DNA from 3 places in the Caldimonas hydrothermalis genome. Region 2 is predicted to be linked to each of the others. Evidence: predicted binding sites of a transcription regulator. Region 2 holds the regulator's gene; each other region holds the start of a gene.
What was found. Region 2 encodes sigma-54, which starts transcription at its own class of promoters, with help from an activator protein. Its sites were predicted from a motif close to TGGCANGNAANCTGCTTT; they were not measured.
Positions count from the first base shown of each region.

Region 1: a site for sigma-54 is predicted at 2,619-2,636, ahead of glnA (type I glutamate--ammonia ligase). Genes of this name have one in related genera too.
Region 3: a site for sigma-54 is predicted at 2,848-2,865, ahead of AC1ECW_RS01965 (pilin). Genes of this name have one in related genera too.

Region 1 is NZ_JBWQXA010000003.1:21,168-27,041, reverse strand. It holds gene glnL (nitrogen regulation protein NR(II)) at 1-401, opposite strand, end outside; gene AC1ECW_RS05135 (hypothetical protein) at 419-934, opposite strand; gene glnA (type I glutamate--ammonia ligase) at 1,133-2,551, opposite strand; gene AC1ECW_RS05125 (competence/damage-inducible protein A) at 2,777-3,598, opposite strand; gene AC1ECW_RS05120 (EI24 domain-containing protein) at 3,621-4,520, opposite strand; gene AC1ECW_RS05115 (DUF1415 domain-containing protein) at 4,517-5,077, opposite strand; gene AC1ECW_RS05110 (hybrid sensor histidine kinase/response regulator) at 5,077-5,874, opposite strand, start outside.
Region 2 is NZ_JBWQXA010000011.1:87,870-93,743, forward strand. It holds gene AC1ECW_RS13655 (5'-methylthioadenosine/adenosylhomocysteine nucleosidase) at 1-554, shown strand, start outside; gene AC1ECW_RS13660 (THUMP domain-containing class I SAM-dependent RNA methyltransferase) at 533-1,768, opposite strand; gene AC1ECW_RS13665 (RNA polymerase factor sigma-54) at 1,773-3,284, opposite strand; gene lptB (LPS export ABC transporter ATP-binding protein) at 3,300-4,067, opposite strand; gene lptA (lipopolysaccharide transport periplasmic protein LptA) at 4,073-4,648, opposite strand; gene AC1ECW_RS13680 (thiol:disulfide interchange protein DsbA/DsbL) at 4,751-5,395, opposite strand; gene AC1ECW_RS13685 (SPOR domain-containing protein) at 5,490-5,874, opposite strand, start outside.
Region 3 is NZ_JBWQXA010000001.1:395,208-401,081, forward strand. It holds gene AC1ECW_RS01950 (hypothetical protein) at 1-112, opposite strand, end outside; gene AC1ECW_RS01955 (NAD(P)/FAD-dependent oxidoreductase) at 234-1,859, opposite strand; gene AC1ECW_RS01960 (GtrA family protein) at 1,875-2,249, opposite strand; gene AC1ECW_RS01965 (pilin) at 2,361-2,807, opposite strand; gene AC1ECW_RS01970 (alkene reductase) at 2,974-4,083, opposite strand; gene AC1ECW_RS01975 (hypothetical protein) at 4,231-5,220, shown strand; gene AC1ECW_RS01980 (hypothetical protein) at 5,261-5,874, shown strand, end outside.

The sequences.
Region 1 (5,874 bases), on a different contig from region 2:
CGGGTCTGCTGCTCGATCTCGACCAGCTCCACCAGGACCTGCTCGGGCTGGTCGGTCTGGGTCACGATCACATGCACCGGCAGCCATTCGGTCTGCGCGGTCCCCGGTGGACGACGCAGTTGCGTCTCGAAGCGGCTGATCGAGAACTCGTTGCGCGCCACCGCCACGACGGTGTCGCGCACGGCCTCGGGCTCAGCGAACCATTCGAACAGCGAGCCGCGCAGCATGCTGCGCCGCGAAAGGCCCAGCACGGTCTCGAAGGCCGCATTGGCGAAGCGGCAACTGCCATCGGTGCGCACCAGGGCCACCATGGTGGCCAACTGGTCGAAAGCGGCGAAGTCGGCCGGCGGCACCGGCGCGCCGTCGACGCCGTCGGGCAAAGGAGCGCAGGGCGAAGACACCGCCAGGGGCACCGCCGTCAGGGCGTCGTGGCCGGCAGGCGGCCCAACTCGCGGCGGATGGAGGCGATGTCGGCCTCCTTGCGGGCGATGTCGGCCTGCAGGTTGGCCACGCGGTCCAGATACTTCTGGTAGTTGCGCTCGTCGCCGCGGCGCTCGGGTTCGCCGTTGTTGTATTCCTTGCGCAAAGCGGCCAGGGCCTCCTCCTCGCGGCGCAGCTCGGCCTCGAGGATGCGCCGGGCATCGCTGTCGCGGGCGCGCTGCTCGTTCGGGTCGATCCGAGGGCCTGTCGGCGCGGCGGCAGAGGCCGAGCCGGCGCCGGACGGCCGGGCCGCCGGGGCCGGCCGGCGCGATTCGACGATGGTCACATTCCCGCCCTCAACCACACGACAGCCCTTGGCCTCGGCCTCCTTGGGCGTCAGGGCATTGGTGAAATGGTTGCCCGGGCAACGGTAGACCGTCTGCGCCCAGGCCGGCACACCGGCCAGGATGCAGGCGGCGATCACCAGGGGGCGGCAGAAGTCGGCTCGTGGCATGGATGCAGTCTGGGCAGGCAAGGCTGAGTAGACCCCGGCTCGGCGCAAGGGTTCACGGCTCGTGTCAGCCGTCGAGACCTGCAGTATCGGGCATGAGCCGCACCACGGTCCAGCGATGGATCCTCCGGAAAGCGACAAAGGGTGGCATATGCCACCCTTCGTCGCTTGCGAGAGCCCCTTGCGGGGCCGCCGGCTGCCTCACAGGCTGTAGTACATGTCGAACTCCACCGGGTGGGTGGTCATGCGGAAGCGGGTCACTTCCTGCATCTTCAGTTCGATGTAGGCGTCGATGAAGGCATCGGTGAACACGCCGCCCTTGGTCAGGAAGGCGCGGTCCTGGTCCAGGTACTCCAGCGCCTGGTCGAGGCTGTGGCAGACGGTCGGGATCTTCGCGTCTTCCTCGGGCGGCAGGTGGTACAGGTCCTTGGTGGCAGCCTCACCCGGATGGATCTTGTTCTCGACGCCGTCCAGGCCGGCCATCAGCAGCGCGGCAAAGCACAGGTAGGGGTTGGCCATCGGGTCGGGGAAGCGCGCTTCGATGCGGCGGCCCTTCGGGTTGGCCACATAGGGGATGCGGATGGAGGCCGAGCGGTTGCGGCTGGAGTAGGCCAGCTTCACCGGGGCTTCGAAGCCCGGCACCAGGCGCTTGTAGCTGTTGGTGGTCGGGTTGGTGATCGCGTTCAGGGCACGGGCGTGCTTGATGATGCCGCCGATGTAGTACAGCGCAAAGTCCGACAGGCCGGCGTAGCCGTCACCGGCGAACAGGTTCTTGCCGTCCTTCCACACGGACTGGTGCACGTGCATGCCCGAGCCGTTGTCGCCCACGATCGGCTTGGGCATGAAGGTGGCCGTCTTGCCGTAGGCATGGGCCACGTTCTGGATCACGTACTTCTGGAGCTGCAGCCAGTCGGCGCGCTGCACCAGGGTGCTGAACTTGGTGCCGATCTCCATCTGGCCGGCGTTGGCCACCTCGTGGTGGTGCACTTCGACCGGAATGCCCATTTGCTCGAGGATCAGGCACATCTCCGAGCGCAGGTCCTGGCCTGAATCGACCGGGGGCACCGGGAAGTAGCCGCCCTTGACGGTGGGACGGTAGCCGGTGTTGCCGTGCTCGTATTCCTTGCCGGTGTTCCAGGCGGCTTCCTCAGATTCGATCTTCACGAAGCAGCCGGACATGTCCACGTTCCAGCGGATGCTGTCGAAGACGAAGAACTCGGGCTCGGGGCCGAAGTAGGCGGCATCACCGATGCCCGAGGACTTCAGGTAGGCCTCGGCGCGCTTGGCCAGCGAGCGGGGATCGCGCTCGTAGGGCTTGCCGTCGCCCGGCTCGATCACGTCGCAGGTCAGAAAGAGCGTGGGCTCCTCATAGAACGGGTCGATGTTCGCGGTGTTCGGGTCGGGCATCAGCAGCATGTCCGAGGCCTCGATGCCCTTCCAGCCGGCGATCGACGAACCGTCGAAGGCGTGACCCGACGTGAACTTGTCTTCGTCGAAGGCCGAGATGGGCACGGTGACGTGCTGTTCCTTGCCACGGGTGTCGGTGAAACGAAAGTCGACGAACTTGACTTCGTTCTCCTTCACCATCTTCATCACGTCGGCGACCGTCTTGTTGGCCATCAAATGCTCCTAGGGGATGTGTGTGAGGGGGGTGGGTAGGCCGAGGGCCGGCCCGCGCGGGGGCAATTTAGCAGAAAGCATGCCAACGCTGATGCATTCCGGTGCATCGCCGGCACGCCGACGGGTCACCCCGGACATGGCCCGAACGGTGCGCGGCACCACCGCAGGTGCCAAGTGGCCGCCACGACGCCTGAAGCACCACCATAGTGCACGTTACCGCACCATTCAAGGGCTCGGCGGCGAGGAGTGTCGCACCAATTCGGGGCCGAGCCGCACGGCCAGCGCCTGCAGGCCCGACAGCAGGTCGGCGTAGGCCTGGGCCGCCGCCTCGGGCGGCCCCATGACCCCCAGTTCGATGTGCCGGCCATGCTCGGGGTGGTCGACGCTGGGCAGGCTGAACACCCGCACCTGCGGATGGCGGGACTCGATGGACTCCATCAGCGGGGTGAGGCTGGCTTCCATGCTGCCGTAGACGATGACCGAGCGCTCCGTCTGCGGGCGGGCGTGGAAGAGATGCCGGTACTGGTGGTCCAGCACCCACTCCATCATCGGCCAGGCCATGACCGGAAAGCCCGGCAGGAAGTGGACATGCCCCACCGAGAAGCCGGGGATCTTGTTGTAGGGGTTCGGGATGATCGTCGCCCCCTCAGGGAAGACGCCCATGTTGAGCCGGTGCACGTTGTCGGGGCGGTCGGGCTCGAAGGGCTGGCCCTGCTCGCGTGCGACGTCGCGCATGCGCTCGATGATCAGCTCACGGGCCTTGGGGTGCAGGGCCAGCGGCACGCCCAGCGCACGGGCGGCGCACTGGCGGGTGTGGTCGTCCGGCGTGGCGCCAATGCCGCCGCAACTGAAGACCACGTCCCCGCTGGCGAAGGCGTCTTTCAGCGCCGCCTCGAGGCGGCGGGGGTCGTCGCCGACATAGCGCGCCCAGCGCAGGGCCAGCCCGCGCTGCGACAGCAGCTCCAGCAGCCGCGGCAGGTGCTTGTCCTGGCGTTTGCCCGAAAGGATCTCGTCGCCGACGATGAGAAGTCCGAAGTCCATGGTCATCCGTGCGGATCGGTGAGGGGGATCAACCGGGCGTGCCCGGGCCCGGGGGCGGTTCGAGCAGGCCCGCGGCACGCACGGTCTCGGGCCCCGGGGCAACGATGCTTTCGGCGGGCAGGACCTGGTCCTCGCGCTGACTGCGCCAACGCTCCAGCGCTGCCAGGGCATAGTGGGTGAACCACAGCGAGGAGAAGGCGAACACCAGCGTGTAGAGCCAAACCGACACCACCACGAGCAGCGGGGCCAGGATGAAGGCCACCGCACCCAGGGCCCACAGCAGGGCCGGGGCAGCCCCGAGGTAGCCGCACAGCAGGCCCATGCCCAGCAAAGGCCAGCGGTGCTCGCGCAGCAAGGCGTGGCGCTCGGCACGCTCGGCATGTTCGGCCAGGGCATCGAAGGCCATCACACGGTAGGTGAGCCAGCCCCAGATCAGCGGCGGCAGCACCAAGGCCAGCGGCGGGATGAGCCACAGCGGCAGGCTGACAACCAAGGCGGCCAGCGCCACCAGGGTGTGTCCCAGCATCCACAGCAGCGAGCGCCAGAAGGATTCACCCTGGCGCCGGGCCAGTTGCGGGAAGCGCCGGGCCCCCACCAGGCGCACCAAGGCCGGCGTCATGAGGACCGAGACGGCCATCAGCGACACCACGACGATCACCGGCACGGCCAGCGCCACCACGATCAACGGCGCCATCACCGCGCGCAGGCCGGTGGCCCCCATCGATTCCAGCCACAGCGTGAACGAGTTCACCAGGGCCCAGCCGCGCAGCCACGCGTCCACCGCCGCCACGGCGGCTTCCCAGTAGAACCAGCCCAGCGCAAAGCACAGACCGGCGGTGAGCAGCAGCGGCGCGAGCGACAGCAGGATGACGCGCGGATGCAGGCAGTAGGCCAGGGCGCGCCAGAAGGCGTCCAGGAGCAGGGTCATGAGGGTTTGTCGTCCATCAGCCGGGCCCAGCCGTGCGGGCCCAGCCGTCGCAGCGTCGCGATGTTGGCTTCGTAGATGGTTTCAGGCTCGGGAAACGCGGCCACCGCCCGCTCGATGCTGGCCTCGCGCAACAGGTGCAAGGTGGGATAGGGCGAGCGGTTGGTGGCATTGGCGATGTCGTCGGCGTCGGTGCCGGCGAACTGGTAGCCGGGGTGGAAGCTGGCCACCTGCAGCACGCCTTCCAGGCCCAGCTCGGCCACAGCCGCCTCGGCGTCGTCGAGGAAGTCGTTGAAGTCGAGGAAGTCGGCCAGCACATGGGGGTGGATCAGCAAGGTCGTGTCCGTTGCCGAGGGATCGGCCTGCGCCAGCCAGCGCAGCTCGGTGCGCAGCGCGTCCAGCAGGGCCTCGGTCGTGGTGGCAGGGCTCACCACCCAGCGGATCTGGCCACGGGCGTGCACCGCCTTGGCAAAGGGGCACAGATTCAGGCCGATCACAGCCCGCTCCAGCCACAGGCGGGTGCGGGCGATCACGTGCTCGGCAGTGGTTCGATCGGTCATCAGTAGCGGGTTTCTGGGGTGTCGCTGTCGTCGCCGCAGGCATGGAGCAGCACGCGCCGGATCTCCGAGCGCATCACGCGCAGGTCCAGCGGCTTGGCAATATACCCGTCCATGCCGGCCAGCAGACAGGACCGCCGGTCCGACTCGCTGGCGTGGGCCGTGGCGGCGATGATCGGAAACGGCGGCAGCCTGCCTTGGGCCTGGGCGCGGCGCAGGCGGCGCGTGGTCTCCAGACCGTCCAGCCCGGGCATCTGGACGTCCATCAACACGGCATCAGGGGGATGGCGCTCGCAGTGATCCAGGGCCTCCTGCCCGCCGGCAACCACCTCCACCTGAAAGCCGAGCAGCCGCAGCATCTCCTGGGCCAGCACCTGGTTCACTGGATTGTCTTCGACCACGAGGAAGCGTGCGCCCTGCCAACGCGCCAGCGGCAAGGCCGTCGCGGTCGCGGGGGGTTGGGCTGGCACGGCGGCGGCCGGTGCCTGGTGGCTGAGCGTGAGCTGGCGCAGGTCGGCCGGGCTGAGCGGGGCGATGTAGACCTTCAACCCCAGCGCCTGCCCACGCTCGGGCTCCAGCGCCCCGGTCTCCTCGCTGCCATGGGGCGACACCAGCACGACGATGTCGCAGCCGGCGCTCAGGCGCTCGCGCAAAGCCACCAGGGCCGCCTCGGAAACGGCTTGGCGCGCATCGTGCACCACGACCACCAGCCCCGGCGGCGGGGCCCCGGCGGCATGCGCCAGGGCCTGGTCCAGGCCGGCCAGCGACTGGACCTGCCAGCCCAGCCGCGCCAGGCGTTC
Region 2 (5,874 bases):
GGGCGCAGGCTCTGCTCTTCACCGGCGTGGCCGGCGGCCTGGGCGAGGGCGTGCGCGTGGGTGACCTGGTAGTGGCCACCGAGCTGTTGCAGCACGACATGGACGCCTCGCCGATCTTTCCGCGGCATGAGCTGCCCTTGTACGGCCTGTCGCGCCTGCGCACCGATGCGGCGATGAGCCAGCGCCTGCTTCAGGCGGCGCGTTCGGTGGCCGCCGAGGCCGCCAGGGTGCTCGGCGCCGACACCCTGGCGGCCTTCGGCATCGGCACGCCCGCCGTGCACAGCGGGCTGATCCTCAGCGGCGACCGTTTCGTGTCCACCAGCGCCGAAAGCGCGGCCCTGCGCCGCGAGCTGCCCGATGCCCTGGCGGTGGAAATGGAAGGCGCGGCCGTCGCCCAGGTCTGTCACGACCACGGCCTGCCCCTGGCCGTGCTGCGCACCATCTCGGACCGGGCCGACGATCAGGCCCATGTGGACTTCACCGCCTTCGTCCAGGATGTGGCGCGCCGCTACTCGGTGGCGCTCGTCGAGCGTTATCTGGCCGCGGGGGGCTGAGCCTCACCGCGCATCGATCCGCTGACCAGGTCGAAGCGGAACAGGCGGCATTCGATGGGGCCGTTCCACATCGGGATGCGGCGGGCCTCCTTCAGGCGCATGCGGCTGGGCAGTTTCATCTCGGGGCTGAGCACCCAGGCCGTCCAGCCGCCGAAATGGCGCTTCCAGTGGGCCGCCAGACGCGGATAGAAATCGTCGGCCAGGCCGGTCTGCTCGGCGCTGCGCGCCACGCTGCCGCGCGCCTCGATGCGCTCGCCATAGGGCGGGTTGAGCATCAGTGTGCGCGCCAGGCCCTCACTCAGGCGCGGGGCCGGCCGCTCCAGCGCGTCGCCACCATGGAATTCGATCGCATCGGCCACGCCGGCACGCTGTGCATTGCGGCGCGCGAAATCGACCATGCGAAACGACACGTCGCTGGCGAACACCGGCACGGCCGGTGGGTGGATGCGTGAGCGCGCGGCCTGCCTCAAGGCCTGCCATTGGGCCCGCGCCGGCGGCCCGGCAAAGGGCGCCAGGTGTTCGAAGGCAAAGCGTCGCTTCAGGCCCGGCGCGATGCCGCAGGCGATCTGGGCGGCCTCGATCGCGATGGTGCCCGAGCCGCAACACGGATCGAGCAGAGCCCCGCCGGCCTGAGGCGTGCCGCGCCAGCCCGCGGCGGCCAGCATCGCGGCGGCCAGGGTCTCCTTCAGCGGGGCATCGCCCTTGTCCTCGCGCCAGCCGCGCTTGAACAGCGGCTCGCCCGAGGTGTCGATGTAGACAGTGGCGTCCTGTTCGGTGAGGTGCAGCATCACCCGCACGTCGGGGTGGCGCGTGTCCACGCTGGGCCGCTGGCCGGCGGCCTCGCGCATCGCATCGCACAGCGCGTCCTTGATGCGCAGCCCGGCAAAGTTGAGGCTGCGCAGCGGCGAACGCTGGGCGGTCACGTCCACCTTGAAGGTCTGTGCCGGGCTCATCCAGTCGGGCCAGCGCACCTGGCGGGCCAGGGCATAGAGGTCGTCTTCCTGGCGATAGGGGCCGCGCGCGAGCTGCACCAGCACGCGCTGGGCCAGGCGGCTTTCCAGGTTGAGCACCATCACCGCGCGCGCGTCGCCGCTCAGGGCGATGCCGCCGCGCTCGATCGTGCCGTGGGTGTCGGGCCCGAGCAGGCTCATCGCCTCCTCGGCCAGCCAGGCCTCCACGCCACCGGCACACGGAAGGAAAAGCTGCAGTCTCATGAGGTCACAGGGCCTTGCGCAGGTTGGCCGGCGCGATCTTCAGGGCCTCGCGGTACTTGGCCACGGTGCGGCGCGCCACCTGGATGCCCTGTTCCTCGAGCATCTGGCTGAGCTGGCTATCCGACAGGGGCCGGGCCGGGTCCTCCGAGGCGATGAGCTGCTTGATCAGCGCGCGCACCGCGGTGCTGGAGGCATTGCCCCCGGCCTCGGTGTTCAGCGAGGAGCCGAAGAAGTACTTCAGCTCGAAGGTGCCGAAGGGCGTGGCCATGTACTTGGCCGTGGTCACGCGCGAGATGGTCGATTCGTGCAGACCCAGCTCGTCGGCGATCTCGCGCAGCACCAAGGGCTTCATCGCGATCTCGCCATGGGTGAAAAAGTTCTTCTGCCGCTCGACGATGGCCTGCGAGACGCGCAAGATGGTGTCGAAGCGCTGCTGGATGTTCTTCATGAACCAGCGTGCCTCCTGCAGCCTGGCGCCCAGGGCCTGGCTGGACTCGCTGCCGCGCTGCTGCCGGATGGCCTGGGCATAGAGATCGTTGATGCGCAGGCGCGGCATCACGTCGGGGTTGAGCACCACCTTCCAGCCGCGGCCGGCCTTCTGCACGATCACGTCGGGCACGATGATGTGGGCCTCGGCCCGCGCAAAGGGCCGACCCGGCTTGGGCTCGCAGGCCACGATCAGGGCTTGGGCCTGCTTGATCAGCTCCTCGTCGGCGCCGGTGGCGGCCATCAGCTTCTTCACGTCGCGCCGTGCCAGCGCCTCGAGGTGGCCCTGGCAGATCATCAGCGCGATGATCTGGGCCTCGCTGCGCGGCAGGGCGCGCAACTGCAGACACAGGCACTCGGACAGGTCGCGCGCGCCCACGCCAGTGGGCTGCAGACTGTGCAGCCACTTCAGCGCGCAGCGCAGCCGCTCGAGCAGTTCTTCGCGCGAGGCCTCGTCCTCGCCGGCCAGGTGGGCGGCGATGTCCTCCAGCGCATCGGCCAGGTAGCCGTCTTCGTCGAGCGACTCGATCAGCACCTGCACCGCGGCGGCATCTTCGGGCGACAGGCGCATGCCCAGCAACTGCTGGCGCAAATGATCTTGCAGGCTGATGCCGGGGCTGGCCCGCTCGATGGGGTCGAGCTCGTCGTCGCTGCCGCTGCGGCTGGCCGGCGTCTCGCCGATGCCGTCGAAGTCGTCGCGCTCGGTGCCGTTCTCCCAGTCATCGCGCTCGGTGGCGCCGACCTCCAGCGTATCGACCCCGCCGGCCTCGGCCGCCTCGAAGCCGTCGCCAGCCTCGGCGTCGGCCTGGGCTTCGCGCTCGCGGGTCGCCGGCGCCTCGGGCAGCAAGGACGGGCCCGGCACCGGCTCGCCGCTGTCGTCCTCGGGTTCGAGGAAGGGGTTTTGTTCCAGCATCTGCTCGACTTCCTGATGAAGCTCGAGCGTGGACAGTTGCAGCAACCGGATGGATTGCTGCAACTGCGGCGTCAGCGCCAGGTGCTGGGACAGCCGGACCTGCAGGGAGGGCTTCATCGCATCGTCCCTGACCTACATGCGGAAGTGCTCGCCGAGATAGACCTTTCGCACGTCGGCGTTCTCGACGATCTCGGAGGGCGTGCCCTGGGCCAGCACCCGCCCCTCGCTGATGATGTAGGCGTGGTCGCAGATGCCCAGGGTCTCGCGCACGTTGTGGTCGGTGATGAGCACCCCGATGCCGCGCGCCTTGAGGAAGCCGATGATGCGCTGGATCTCGATCACCGCGATCGGATCGACCCCGGCGAAGGGCTCGTCCAGCAGGATGAAGCGCGGCTGCGTGGCCAGCGCCCGCGCGATCTCCACGCGGCGGCGCTCGCCGCCCGACAGCGACGGGGCCGGCGCATGGCGCAGCTTCTCGATCGACAGCTCGGCCAGCAGCTCGTCGAGCTGGTGCGCGATCACCGTCTCGTCCAGTGGCCGGCCCTGCGCGTCACGCTGCAACTCCAGCACCGCGCGGATGTTCTCCTCGACCGAAAGCTTGCGGAAGATCGAGGCCTCCTGCGGCAGGTAGCTCAGGCCCAGGCGTGAACGCTCATGGATGGGCCGGCGCTCGACGCGCCGGCCATCGATGCGGATCTCGCCGGCGTCCACCGGCACCAGGCCCACGATCATGTAGAAGCTGGTGGTCTTGCCTGCCCCGTTGGGGCCCAGCAGGCCCACGACCTCGCCGCTTCTGACCGACAGGTGCACGTCCTTGACCACCTGACGCGCGCCGTAGCGCTTTTGCAGGCCCGAGACCTCCAGACGGCTGCCCTCCCCGGGCGGCACAGGCGTGCGCAAGGGTGTCAACGCGCGTCTCCACGCCCTGCGCCGGACGACGACGGGGTCAGCACCCCGCGCACCCGGCCGTCTGCACTGCCCTCGGCGCCGCCTTGCACGCTGAAGGTCTCGGCCCTGTTGTCATAGGTGATGGTCTGGCCGCTGATCTCGTCGGCCAGCTCCGGGCCGCGCAGGCGCCGGATCACGGCCTGGCCGCTCAGTCGCAGCGTGTCGGTGCGGCTGTCGTAGTCGATGCGGCTGGCGCGGCCTTCGATGTGCTCGTCCACGCCGTCGCGCTTGCGGCGGAAGGTGGCCGGTTCGGCCGCCCCGGTGGCCGTGGCGCTGTGGTGGCCTTCGGCAGACTGGCGCACCTCCACCCGGTCAGCGCGCAGCACCAAGGGGCCCTTGATGAGCTCGACCCGGCCAGTCAGCACGTTCACCCGGCGCGCATCGTCATAGCGCAGGCTGTCGGCCGTGAAATGCAAGGGCTGGTCCCGCTCGCTCTCGGCCCAGGCCGCCGGGCCCAGCAACAGCGCCAAGGCCAGGGCCAGCCCCGGCGTGCTGCGCCAGGGTCGTCCGAGGGGGGGGAGGGAAGGGCTCATGACGGCATGAAACTTGCAGTTCCATGCCATTCTAGCCCAGGGAACGGCCCTCGCGCGAGGGCCGGCAGCAGGTTTCGTGCCGGGGCGGGCCGAACAGGCCGCTCAGCGGCCGGCGCGCGCCTGGCCGATCAGGTAGTCGGCCACCTGCAGCGAACGCTCCAGCGATCCGGCCAGGGCCCCGGAGGTCCAGTAGCGGCCGTTGATGCCGATGGCCGGCACGCCGTCGATCTTGTAGCCCTCGGCGATCTGCTTGGCCTGGCGGGTCTTGGTCTGCACGCCGAAAGAATTGAAGGCCTCGAGGAACTTGGCGCGATCGACCCCCTGGCGAGCCATGAAGTCGGCGATGGCCTCGGGCTTGTTCAGCGGGTTGCGTTCGACATGAACCGCATGGAAGACCTTCTTGTGCAGGGCCTGGACCTGTCCCAGGGCCTCCAGCGCGTAGTAGATGCGCTGGTGCACGACGAACTCGTCGCGGAAGGCCACCGGCACGCGGCGGTAGACCACATCGGCCGGCAGCTTGGCAGCCCAGGGTTCGATCATGGGCTGAAAGCGGTTGCAATGCGGGCAGCCGTACCAGAAGAACTCGACGACCTCGATCTTGCCCTCGGCACCGCCGGCCAGGGGCGGGCGCAGCACCACGTAATCGCTGCCCGCCTTGGGGGCCTGGGCCCGCGCCGCCCCAGACCCCAGGCCGGCCAGCGCCAGGGCAGCCGCCCATCCAACGGTGGTGAATTCGCGTCGCTTCATCGAGTCATCCTTTCATTCTTCACGACATAACGCAGCCCGGGTGGATCCGGCCGACCAGCGCAAGTTCAGCCGCCCGTCGCCTGGGCCCTCCCGTTCAGCGCTGCATGCGCACCAGGGCCGCATCGATGCCGTTGCTCTTGAGCCGGTCCTGGGCGCGGTCGGCCTCGGCCTGGGTGTCGAAGGGACCCAGGCGCACCCGGTAGACGGTGCGGCCACCCTGCTCGCGTTCGGTCACGCGGGCGCTTAAGCCCATCATCGCCAGCCGGGCGCGCTGCTGCTCGGCCTCCTCGGCGCGCGTGAAGGCCCCAGCCTGCACGAAATAGACCAGCGCCGCCTCGGTGGCCGCGGCCGGTGCCGGGTCGGCGCCGGAGAGGATGGCCGCCGGGTCGCGTGCGGCCGGCCGCGCCGTGCCCTGGCGCAGCCCCGGCGGCACGTCAGGCAGCGGCTGGGAGGCCGCCGGCGCCTGGGCGGGCGGCGCG
Region 3 (5,874 bases), on a different contig from region 2:
CCGCATACACCTCGTCGAACAGGCTGGAACGGTCTTGCGATCCGAACAAGAACCAGACATCCCGCTCGAAAGCCTCCGGCACCACGTGACGGTAGGCCATCACGAGGTACACGCGCGCGTCGTGCCATATCCCTTGGTAAGGGTTGGCCCACAGCCACGCAGCCCAGACCACCAACAAGGCGGCCGCAAAAGGAGTTCGAGAGGATGCTGTTCGCGGTAAAGACATGGGGCGGTCAGCCGCGTCCGCCCGATACGGCTGGTACTCCCTCGCCTGCGTCTGTGGGCTGCGCGTCACGATCCACTTTCATCTCGTGATATTCGTCGTCGATGTTGACGGCCCAGATTTCAGCGCGATCCACATGTCCAAACATGATCGCTTCGGCAGCCAGTTTGCCGGTGAGCATCGAGTGATCTTGGTTGTTATAGCGATGCATCCCATTTCGTCCCACCAGATACAAGTTGCCGAACGAATCCACCCATTGGCGGATCACACCGAAACGGTCGTAGCTGCCAAAGTAAGCTGGATAGGCTTTTTCAACATGGACCACGTTCCAATCCAGAACATCGGCCGGATCGATGAGGTCAATTGAAGCCAACTCCTGGATAGCAAACCGAGCAAACTCCTCTTTGGGCATGCTCCACAGCGCATCGCCTTCGTTGCAGAAATACTCGAGGCCAAGCCACACTGTGTCTTGATCTCGAACCAAAGCCGAGCTCCAGTTGTTGAAGATTTGCAGGCGACCCAGCTTGACTTCTTTTTCCTGCACGTAGATCCAGTTGTCGGGAAGCACGTGCGTGCGGGTTCCGGCTGCTGCATAACGGCTGGGCTTGAGCTTGCGCACCAACAAGCCCACGGTGATGAAGTCACGGTACAGCAAACCCCCGGCAACCTCTAACACCTCTGGCGGTGCCGCGGGCACCATGCCTTGCACCAGTTCGCGCACCGGCATCGTCGAAATCACCTCATCGGCGGGGATGAACTCTTTCGACCCGCCGTTGCGGACCACCTCCACGCCTTGGATGCGGCCATCGGCGTGACGCACTCCAACCACTTTGACGCCAAACTCAATCCGCCCGCCCAAAGCGCAGACCTTGTCCGCCGCGGCTTCCCACATCTGCCCGGGCCCCAGCGGTGGATAAAGAAACTGCTCGATCAAACTGGTGTGCTTCACCCTACCATCGCGCTTGGGCAGGAAGCGGCCCACGGCGTGCTTCAAGGCTTCAGAAATGGACAAACTCTTGATGCGTTGCGCACCCCATTCGGCACTGATCTCCGAACAGGGCACACCCCATACCTTCTCTGTGTAGTCTTTGAAAAACGTACGATAAAGCTCTGCGCCAAAGCGATTGATGATGAAATCTTCCAGGCTCTTTTCATCCCGAGGGCGTATCTTGGCCGCGGCATAACTGAAGAGAATTCGAGCCAGACGCCACCCCCCCAGATTGGAAATGGTGGTCCAGTTCAGCTTGAGCGGGTAATCAAAGAAACGCCGAAGAAAATAAATTCTTGACAATCGCGGGCGCAACAACAGGCATGCCTGCCCCCCCTCAGAGCCAGAAGGCATCACCGTCTGCTGTTTGCCGTGGTAGTGCACCGTGACCGGTCCGTCCGTCGGCCCTTGCAAAGGCAGCAGGGCCTGCCACCATCGCATGACCCAGTCGGACTTGGAAAAAAAACGGTGCCCACCGAGGTCCATGCGATTACCGCGGTATTCGATCGTCTTGGAAATGCCTCCCACTTGGGTATCGGCTTCCAAGATGATTGGTTTGATATCCGAGCGGGTCACCAGCTCGTGGGCAGCCGTCAACCCAGCGGGGCCCGCACCAATGATCACTACTGTTTTGGAAGAGGCTGCCATAGAGGTCTGCGCGGTTCAGACGCGTTTGAACACAAAAGTCGAGCGAAAGTAAAAGTTGAGAACAACAACCACCCCCGCCGCGGAAAACTTTGCGATGAGCAGCGGCCAAGCCAGACGGGTGGCGAGGGCCTCCACCAACATCACGGTCACCAACAAACCACCCATGCCACTGAGCACGAACCCGCCAAACTGCGTGGAAAGGCCCATTCCGCGGGCGTCAGGGAACACCAGTTGCCGGCACAGCACGAAGTTCACGATGAGCCCCGCTACGAATCCCGCCGCAGCGCTGGCGCCGGCTGGCACACTCCACATCTGTGCCGCCACCAGCAAGACCAATGCATCGACCACAAAGGCAAGGCCGCTGACCATCGTGTAAGCGATCAACTGCATGATCTAACAACGTCGAAAAGGCAGAGTGTCAAAACCGGCACGTGGCACCGTGATAAAAAACCCCGCCAAGGCGGGGTTTCCATGATTCTCAGGCAGAGCCGTGGGCTTGCATTAGGTGTTGCGGCATTCCTGCGGCACAAAGCGATGATTTGTGGCAGGCGCCGTGCACCGCCAGGTCACGGCGGCAGCTGTGGCACTGGCGGTCGGCGTCAGCGTGATAGTGAAGTTGCCAGCACGGTTCGTGGTGGTCACAGTGAGCACGCCGTTGTTACAAGCCGTCGAGGCCACATTCTGGGTTGCCACCGAAATCGCAGTAAAGCCATTGCAAACCGTCGCATTGTCGATCGTCCCACCATTGGACGCGATATTTTCGGCAACGGTGGCTTTGGCGCCAGCCAATTGGGCCAAGGCCTCAGACACCCGCGCGCGCACGGTGTAATCCTGGTACGCCGGCAGCGCAATCGCCGCCAGGATACCGATGATCGCCACGACGATCATCAGTTCGATCAGCGTGAAGCCCTTCTGGGCCGAACGCTTCATCATGTGCAGTTGCTTCATACAGTCTCTCCAAAGAGGTTGGGGGTTGTGCGCCCACTTCCATGCAGGGGCCGTGCCAGCGGTTCGGGCCGGCACGGATCGTGATGGAATCGGCATTTGCAGACCGGCCGTGCTCTTTTGGGGGACTGGAAGCGTCAGCTTGGAGGGACCATGCTGACAAAAATGGTCAGGCCAGCGCCGGGTAGTCGATGTAGCCCTGCGCCCCGCCCCCATAGAAAGTCTTCACGTCCCAGGCGTTGAGCGGCGCGCCTTCGCGCAGGCGACGTACGAGGTCGGGGTTGCTGATGAAAAGCCGGCCGAAGGCCACGGCGTCGGCCCGGCCTTCGGCCACGGCGGCTTCGGCCAGGGCTTTGTCGTAGCCGTTGTTGACGATCCAGGCACCGGTGCCGCCGGCGTGGCGGTACGCGTGGCGCAGGGCCTCGAAATCGAAGGGGCGGTCGGGCAGTTCTCGGGGGCCGCCGGTGGCGCCTTCGATCACGTGGATGAAGGCCAGGCCCAGGGGCGCGAGCTCGCGCACCACGTGTTCGAACAGCGGCTGGGGCTCGGCATCGACGATGTCGTTGGCCGGGGTGATGGGCGACAGGCGGATGCCGGTGCGCCCACCGCCGATGGCGCCGGCCACGGCGCGCGTCACTTCGAGCAGCAATCGGGCACGGTTCTCGATGGAGCCGCCGTAGGCATCGGTGCGTTGGTTGCTGCCGGTCTTGAGGAACTGGTCGAGCAGGTAGCCGTTGGCGGCGTGGATCTCCACCCCGTCAAACCCGGCCTCTTCGACCGCCGCACGGGCCGCGCGGGCGTAGTCGGCCACGAGGGCGGGCAGTTCGGACGCGTCCAGCGCGCGCGGGGCGGACACCGGCTCGAAGCCGCCCTGGCCGTCGGGGCCGATGAGGTAGGTGCGGGTCTTGGCCGGCAGCGCCGACGGGGCCACCGGGGCCTGGCCCCCGGGCAGCAGCGAGGTGTGCGAGACGCGGCCCACGTGCCAGATCTGGGCCACGATGCGCCCGCCGGCGGCATGCACACTGTCGGTCACGCGCCGCCAGCCGGCGAGTTGCTCGGGCGTGTACAGGCCGGGCACGTCGGCATAGCCCTGGCCCATGGGGCTGATGGCGGTGCCTTCGGAGACGATCAATCCGGCGCTGGCGCGCTGGGTGTAGTAGGTGGCGTGCAGTTCGTGCGGCACGCCGCGCGGGGCACGGTTGCGCGTGAGCGGGGCCATCACGATGCGATTGGCGAGAAGCAGGTCGCCGGCCTTCAGGGGGTCGTACAAGGTGTTCATGGCCGCCAAGGGTAGCGTCGGCGCCGCCGCTTTGCAGTGGACGCAAGGGCAGCGCGGCTTTGCAACTTCTGCTAGGCGCCGCGGAGTCCTCACCGTGAGGGCGCACGCCGATAATGGCGCTGGCCTCGATGGCAGGAGCAACGCTGCATGAGCCTGGTTTTCGCCCGCCCCATGCACCCGCGCGATGTGGATCGTTGCGTGCAGCTGCTGCGCGCAGGCGGCGTGCACCCCGGCTTGCTGCAAGCATCTCTGCTGCGCCAATGGCTGCGGGACGGGCGGCTGGTGGCGCGCGTTTTCGAGGAGGTCGTGGGCACGGCGCCGGTGGGTCGCTTGCGCGGCTGTGGGTTGAGCGTGCCGGTGCCCCTGGACTGGGCGCAACGCGCATGCGCAGGGGCGGTGTCGCCGCTGGTGGAGGCGCTGCTCGACGACCCCTTGCGGCTCACTCTGGATCGCCGCGCGCAAGCACGGGCCCTGGGCGAGCACGCGATGTGCATGTTCGTGCTGGGGTTTGGCCTGGACGATGAGGCCGGCGCTGCGATGGATGTGGTCAATGCCGTGGCGCAAGCCGCTTTCGTGCAGGCCCACGCCGGCTATGGCCTGCGCTATTTGATCGGCGAGGTGGCGGCCCACCACCCGCAGGCGCGGGCCTACCGCGCCTCGATGCTGGCAATGGGCTGCCGCCGCGCCCCCCTGCCCCGCACGGCGGCCACCGAAGTGTTGTACTTGGCCGACCATCATCTGGCCGACGCGCCGTATCACGCGCTTTACGGCTTGTTCCGCTATCAACCGCGACGCTGGGGATTCACGCCTGCGCAACAAGCCCTGTTGGAGTTGGCGCTGGCCGGGCTGGACGATGCTCAGGTGGCGCAGCACTTGGGGCTGAGCCGGCACACGGTGCACAAGCGCTGGCGAGCGATCTACGCGCTGGTGGATGACGACCCCGGGGCCTGGGCGATGCTGGGTCTGTCCTCGACGAGGGCGACGGTGCGGGCGTGCCGTGGCCTGGAGAAACGTCGTCATTTGCTGGACTATGTGCGCATTCATCCCGAGGAGCTGAGGCCTTGGCCTGCGACGGCGCCGTGTCTGCAGGAGAGGGACCCTTTTTGGGGCCTGCGCCTGGGGCACGAAGTCTCCTAGCATCGACGCACAGGTGCTTGGCATCCTGAAGGAGACGGCAATGGTCGACGCACTCGGGTGGATCCAATGGACCGTTTGCGCGGCGGCAGCAGTCCTGTCACTGGCCGGTTGTGGCGGGGGGTCGGGCTCGGACGAGCCGGATCTGGTGGTGCGGGGGTCGTCCTCGCGCACCGGCACGGTGGCTTCGCCGGCGTGGTGGATGCGCTGGTGGGCTTGGCTGCCCATGGGTGGCGCGGTGGCGCAGGCCACGACGCCGACGGGCTCGCCCCTGTCGATGCGCCTGCGCCTGTACGCCTTGTGGATCAGCCCCCAGGCCGATTGCTCCGGACCCTACACGCTGGTGCAACGCTACGAGGGTGGGCGGGAGTTCGATTTCGTGGCCTCCCCCACGCTGTTTGCGGGCGACCCGCCTGCGGGCAGTTATCGTTGCATCGTGTTCGAAGCCGACGACCGCTTGGTCGTGCGTCCCGACGCGGTGGCCGCCGCGGCGTTTCCCGGATCCTGTCGCAGCGACGCCGACGCGGTGACGGACTTGTACCGGGCGCCGGATGCGGATTACCGCACGCCCGAGGGAGCCCCCATCAGCGCCCGGGGGTCGCGGGCCGCGCCGGTGACGGACCGGGTGTATTTCTTCGCCGCCACCGATGTCGATGC